3 regions of the Clostridium sp. DFI.1.208 genome follow, and region 2 is predicted to be linked to each of the others. Evidence: riboswitches for the same ligand, from Rfam matches in the RefSeq annotation. Region 2 holds a riboswitch; each other region holds the start of a gene.
What was found. A riboswitch is a leader RNA that binds a small molecule or an ion and turns the genes downstream of it on or off. The one in region 2 is predicted to bind thiamine pyrophosphate.
Positions count from the first base shown of each region.

Region 1: linked by a shared signal. The riboswitch ahead of NE665_RS18085 (ABC transporter permease) and the one ahead of thiW (energy coupling factor transporter S component ThiW) in region 2 are both predicted to bind thiamine pyrophosphate.
Region 3: linked by a shared signal. The riboswitch ahead of NE665_RS06790 (HAD family hydrolase) and the one ahead of thiW (energy coupling factor transporter S component ThiW) in region 2 are both predicted to bind thiamine pyrophosphate.

Region 1 covers NZ_JANGCA010000044.1:7,406-9,673, reverse strand. The annotation lists gene NE665_RS18090 (ABC transporter substrate-binding protein) at 1-785, opposite strand, end outside; gene NE665_RS18085 (ABC transporter permease) at 782-1,549, opposite strand; TPP riboswitch at 1,612-1,700, opposite strand; gene NE665_RS18080 (YbjQ family protein) at 1,756-2,067, opposite strand; gene NE665_RS18075 (hypothetical protein) at 2,048-2,266, opposite strand.
Region 2 covers NZ_JANGCA010000014.1:24,652-26,919, forward strand. The annotation lists gene NE665_RS09140 (GntR family transcriptional regulator) at 1-331, opposite strand, end outside; gene NE665_RS09145 (hypothetical protein) at 426-752, opposite strand; TPP riboswitch at 1,019-1,120, shown strand; gene thiW (energy coupling factor transporter S component ThiW) at 1,344-1,907, shown strand; gene thiM (hydroxyethylthiazole kinase) at 1,858-2,268, shown strand, end outside.
Region 3 covers NZ_JANGCA010000009.1:89,744-92,011, forward strand. The annotation lists gene thiD (bifunctional hydroxymethylpyrimidine kinase/phosphomethylpyrimidine kinase) at 1-794, opposite strand, end outside; gene NE665_RS06790 (HAD family hydrolase) at 791-1,435, opposite strand; TPP riboswitch at 1,493-1,596, opposite strand; gene NE665_RS06795 (carboxypeptidase M32) at 1,908-2,268, shown strand, end outside.

The DNA of each region.
Region 1 (2,268 bases), on a different contig from region 2:
TCAGCTGACTCCTCCGGATGCTCGATTGCATACGTATACCCCTTCTTTACAGCATTCATAAATTTCTGAACCGTTTTTGGGTCTTCCTTTATCATCCGTTCACTGCTGATAATGACAGGCGTATAATAATCCAGGCGCTCATCCAGATCGCGTAATGGTATGTAATTCAGGTCATAGCCCTCCATTCTTCCCTTGGTTACCGCCCAGCCTTCAAATTCCCACTGGATATCAACGTTTTTACCTAATGCTGCAAAGCCGCTTCCATCAGCGCCAACCATCGTCAGCTTGGAGAAATCCGCCTTTGCGGCCTTCATCACCGCTTTGATGACTGCCTCCTCGCTCGGTGCCTGCCATCCGGCATAGACCTTACCCTCAAAATCCTTGGGAGACTTGATGTTTTCCTTTTTCAGGGATACAAAGCCGCTTGTATTATGCTGGATGATGGCTGCAATCGCCCGAATGGGCAGCGGCACCTCTGCTGTTCGCGCATAGGTGACATCCTCCTGATAGCTGACACCAAATTCCCCCTTGTTTGCCGCAACCAGCGTAGCGCTTGTCGCATCATCTCCCGGCTCTATGATATCCACATCCAAGCCTTCTTCCTTAAAATACCCCTTATCCTTCGCCACATAAAAGCCGGTATGGTTGGTATTCGGAAGATAATCCAGAATCAGCGTAACCTTCTTAGTCGTTTCCTTATCTTTTGATGCTTCCTTATTATCAGAGCATCCGCTCACCGCAACAGCCATCAGCATGGCCATCAGCATACAGCCTAATTTCTTCATGTCGTTTTCCCTCTTTTCTTTCTTGCATATGGAAACAGTACCGCCTCCAGCAACACCACCGCCCCGTGCAGCAGAAGACTCAGGACAATCACAACGACTACACAGGCAAACACCTTATCCAGCATATAGCCGTTTTTCACTCGAATCATGTAATACCCAAGGCCTGCGGAAGCGCTCAGCCACTCTCCAACGATAGCTCCGCCGATACAGTAGGTCGCAGCTACCTTCAAGCCGGAAAACAATGCAGTGGAGGCTGCCGGTATTTTCACATATGCATATATCTGCCATTTCTTCGCTCCGAAGCTTTTCAGCAAACTGATCTGATGCTCATCTACTTTCCCCAGCGCATCACAGAAGGCGATTGCCACCGGAAAAAAGCACATGAAGATGACCATTAGAATCTTCGGCGCCATACCAAAGCCCAGCCATATGGAAAACAGCGGTCCCAGCACCATGACCGGTACGGTCTGTGTGACAACCAGATGGGGAAATATGCTGTGCTTAAACAGCTGGGAAAGATCCATGCCGATAGCGATAACGATCGCGAGCAGTGTGGCAATCAATAAGCCGATGACAGCCTCCTGCAGCGTAACCAGCGAATGCATCCATAGTACATCACGATTTACAAACAGCGCCTGTATAATTTTTGAGGGCGCCGGCAGGATATACAAATCGATATCAAATACATGAACACAGCCTTCCCATACCGCCAGCACCAGAAGCAGTGTGAGAAGCGGCATGCCGAATCTTTTAAAACGCTTCATCCTATGTTTCTCCTTTCCATTAAAAAAACACCTCTGTGAGGCGTAAGTGAACCAATCTAATACTCAAGATAGATATGACTCCCTACGCTAGCATTAACTAGATCAGGTCATAAGGGACTGTCTCAGCCTTACGGCACCCCTGTCATGACAGTATCATTATACACGCATCGTGTAAAAAAGAAAAGAAAAAAGCAGACAAGCTGCTTTTACAGAAAGGTTACCGCTGTACCATAGGCAATGACCTCTGCGGCTCCCCCCATGATTGCACTGGACGCATAGCGAATATTCACAATAGCATCGGCACCAAGGGCCTCTGCTTCCTCCACCATACGCTTCGTTGCCAGTGCACGTGCCTCATTCATCATTTCATTGTATGCCTTCAGCTCACCACCAACCAGTGTCTTAAAGCCCTGCGAAATATCCTTACCGATATTCTTTGTCTGAATTGTACTTCCCTTTACAAGCCCCAGCATATTCAGTGTTTTTCCGGTAATGTAATCAGTATTTACTAAGATCATCTTCTTCTCCACTCCTTATCTCGTCAAGTCGTTCCTTGACAACATGTATCCACAGAAAAAGCAGTGCCAGCATAGGAACACCAAACAGGATTATGATAATCTTTGGTGCATCCAGAAAAAACAGAGAGCTGATCCAAATCATCATATAGCATGCGATGATGGCTCCAATTACGATGGGTGCCAGCATTTTTCTGTTCATAC
Region 2 (2,268 bases):
GAAAATCCAGTCCGCTTGTCTGACACTCCTTTACAAATTTCTTCATCGTTACCTCAATCATTTCATTGCGTAGCTTTTCCAAGGTTTCCTCATTGACAATAACAACGCTTTTCACATTGCTGATCGTCTTTATGATTCCCTCATCCTCCAGCTGTTTATAAGCTTTTTGTACCGTGTTTGGATTGATGGAGAGCTGTAGTGCAAGCTCACGGCGACTGGGAAGCTCTTCATAGTGCTTCAGCTCATCGGCGAGAATCAGCTTTTTGATATAACGACTGAGCTGCGGATACATCGGCTCTTTTTTATTAAACGTTATATGTTGTAGATTCATGCAATCCACCTCTCTTCAAGTGTATTATAACCGCAATACACTATGCAGTCAAGAGAAGCCTGTTTTTTTGTTAACAGGCAGACTGTAAATGCATTCAAAAGATAGTTTCCTCAGCATTGAGAACACCGGATGAAAGCCATTCTGTTATATACTCGCGAATGAGATGCTCGTGTGTATTTTTATCATTGGAAACATAATTCGCAAGAAATGTGTCCAGTGTCACATGCTCTGTACGAAAGACTCTGCTTTTATCTTTTGCTGTATTCTGAATCCAGAAAATATAATTGTATGCTTTATACCATGGTGAAACATATACGTTTAAATGATATTGTGTATTTGAACGCATGTCGATGTATGCATGAAAAATAGGCTGTTCTGATACAATCATATGCTTATAATCTTCCATTCCTTCCTGCAGCATACTGCCCTCCCCCCTTTCTTATCATAACAGTGTGCAGAGATCAGAGTGAATAGGACAACGGGACAGCTGTATAAACACTGACCTCTGTACATTCATCATACGGAATAGCAGCAAAATTGCAAGCATTCTGGGACAAGCGGTATCCCATAGGGTGGAAACGGTCATTTTTTGTTGAGAACATCCGAAAATCCATGACTGTTTTTTTATCTTCGGCATTCAGAAAAAACAGCATTGCAATTCCGTTTGAACCGTGGTAACATTTTAATGTAATAAAAAAGGGGAGCTGGAAACGGCTGAGAGGAAGCGCTCGCTTCGACCCATAACCTGATTCGGATAATGCCGACGTAGGGATGTGTACAATATGAGTGACTGCATATTGAGATATGGCCTGCGTTTGCTGTATCTCTTTTTTATTGCTGCATACGGAAGGGGAGCTCCGACCGTACAAAGAACTTCAGCGAGGGAGCCTGCCAGACAGGCTGAGAGGAAGCTGTATGGCTTCGACCGATCTTGGGATATCAACCGGGAGAGCTGTTTTCTTTGTGCTTCCTGTTTATATCCCAAAGGAAAGCAAACAGGAGGTAAGTAGAAATGAAAAATGAACATCGTGTTTTTCGCCATGTCTTTCTGGCAATGATGGTAGCCGTAGGAGTTGTCATATCACCAATCCTGCGTGTGGAGGGTATGTGTCCGATGGCGCACTTTATCAATATTACAGTGGCAGTGTTAATGGGACCCTGGTATTCGTTTCTGTGTGCGGTACTGATTGGGGTCATCCGTATGGCGGTTATGGGGATTCCACCGTTAGCATTAACCGGAGCTGTATTTGGTGCAGCATTGTCAGGAATCTTTTATAAAATCAGCAAAGGGCAGCTGTGGGCAGCAGTTCTGGGGGAAATCATTGGTACAGGAATCATCGGGGCAATCGTGTCCTATCCAGTCATGGCGCTGCTGTGGGGAAGAAACGGTCTGACCTGGATGTTTTATGTACCGAGCTTCTTTATGGGAACCATCATCGGAGGCAGTATAGCATTTGTATTTCTGACATCCATGCAGCACAGTGGTATGCTGCTTAAGATGCAGAAAAAGCTGGGAGGAGAATGGAATGTACGAGAAGCTCTGGAGCCTGAGAAAACAACTGCAGTACAGTCATAATCTAATTCACTGCATCACCAATCCGATCAGCATGAATGACTGTGCAAATGCTGTACTGGCACTGGGTGCGAAGCCAATCATGGCGCAGCATCCGATGGAATGTGAACAGATTACCGTATGCAGTAAGGCACTGGCACTGAACCTTGGCAATTTTGATGATAACCGCTCGATTGCCATGAAGAAAAGTCTTCACTGTGCAAATGAGAATGGTATTCCGGTAATCATTGATTTGGTTGGTGTCGGATGCAGTGAGCTACGCAAAACGTTTGCAGAGGAGCTGTTGCAGAAGGGAAGATTCTCTATCATAAAAGGAAATCTTTCTGAGCTGAAGGCAATCAGCGGCCGTGACAGTCATGCCCTG
Region 3 (2,268 bases), on a different contig from region 2:
AGCGGCTGCTTCTGCTTGATATTCCAGCAGTGATTCAAAGGACCACTGCCCTTTCCCAGATCAAGACCGTCACGCAGCGCTCCGCTGATATACGCCTTCGCCCGTTCTACCGCACTCGTCATATCATAGCCCATTGCCAGATTGCTGGCGATGGCACTGGATAATGTACAACCGGTTCCATGAGTATTTGGGTTATCGATTTTTTCACAGCAAAGCCAGTGAACATCTTCCTTATATACCAACAAATCATCGGCACGATTCATGGAATGCCCGCCCTTCATCAGAATATACCCGTCATAGTCCTGTGCAATTACAGCAGCGGCCCTTTGCATATCCCTGCGGTCATGTATCCGCATGCCACTCAAAACCTCTGCCTCCGGGATATTGGGGGTGATGATATCGGCAAGAGGAAGCAGCTTTGTTTTCAACAGCTCCAGCGCAGGCTCCTCCAACAGAGCGGAACCGCTGGTGCTGACCATAACCGGATCAACGACAATACGCTCGATTGCATACTGCTTCAGCTTTTCCACAATGACAGTGATCAGCTCCGGTCGGGAAACCATGCCGATTTTTACCGCATCCGGACGGATATCCGTGAAGACGCAGTCAAACTGTTCCTCTAAAAATTGCGGTGTTACATTCATGATGGAAGTTACACCGGTTGTATTCTGCGCCACCAGTGCTGTGAGAATACTCATTCCATATACCTCATGTGCCATAAAGGTTTTTAAATCAGCCTGTGCTCCGGCTCCTCCCGTAGGATCAGTTCCGGCAATCGTTAGAACCGTTTTCATATGCATTCTCCTTTCAAATCGTCCAGCGACAATAAGGCGGCATCCGCCAGTGTACAAATTTCATCCCATTGCTCCTTGCCGGCAGCATCATACACTGCGGTAACATGAAAGCCATGCGCTTTCAATGTCCGAATGGCATGCAGGGCATCCTCTACAAACATCGTTTCCGCCTTATCCGTATGCAGCATGGCAGGCATGAGCGCAAACAGACGTCCATCCTGCTTATCATAGGGCAGCTCCTCACAGCTTGCGACAAAATCCAGATACTCCAGCAGACCGTTTCGCTTCAGGGCCTCTTCTGCGCAAATCCGCTCACATGCCGTCAGAACACCCATCCGCATACCTGCTGCGTGCAATCTTTCCAGACAGGCCTTAGCGCCCTTCTTGGCAACAACCTCCTGCTTGTAGCGTCGCCGTATGATTGTATAAACCTCTGTACGCATCTGTGCCAGAGAATCCGGTATTGCATACCTCTCCTTCAGATAACGGATAGCCTCTGTCATCGTCATCAGCTGCAATGCTTCACTGAGATTATCAGCGGCTTTGATTCCCTTTGCCTGAAGATATACCACTGCCAGATCCTCCCATACCCACATGGAGTCCATCAGCGTGCCATCCAAATCAAATATGTAACCCTTCATATGCTGAACCTCCTTCCATGAATAATGAAAAAAGGGCTATGCCATGTATGCATAACCCGCGTTTTATGTGCAGTCCCTACGTTGGCATTATCCAAATCAGGTAATCGGTCGAAGTTCACAACTTCCTCTCAGCCTGTCTACAAGCTCCCTTATTTCCATGCACATCATATCATTTCCACATAGCTTCGTCAACAAGCATTCGTATCTTGTGACAAAGCTTTTTATGGATGCATGCTGGCTGGAAGTATATAAGCAGCGGACTGCATGATGAAATCCGGAAGCAGGACTTTTGTGAATGGCTTGCATTATCATATGTTTCCCCACACTTTTCGCATGGACATGAAAGTTTTAACGAAAGCGTTTATTTCTATAACAATCTTACTTTCTTTCACGCGATCACGCTTCATCTTTTTCTTAGGAACAGTTACGTTTCTTCTCCAGCTGTGATACAATACATAACAGAGGTGATAACATGGATTTAGAAGCTTTTTTTCATGAGTATAAAGAAAAAAAGAATGCCTATCAGATGGCACTGAGCACAATGTATTATGATCAGGCCACGATTGCACCAAAAAACGGCATTCCCTACCGCAACCGCATGTCGGCAATTTTATCGGGAGAAGCCTTCGATCAAATGGCGAATAAGGAAAGTATTGAGAAAATTGAAGAACTGGCAAAACAGGAGAATGTAAGTGCAGAACGCAAGAAAGAGCTGCAGCTGCTGTTGCGGGAGCTGAACGATCTGCGTGTGCTTCCAAGAGAGGTATACGTGGAGTACAGCAAAACCATTGCGGACAGTGAGGCCGCATGGCATGAGGCAAAGGAACAGGACG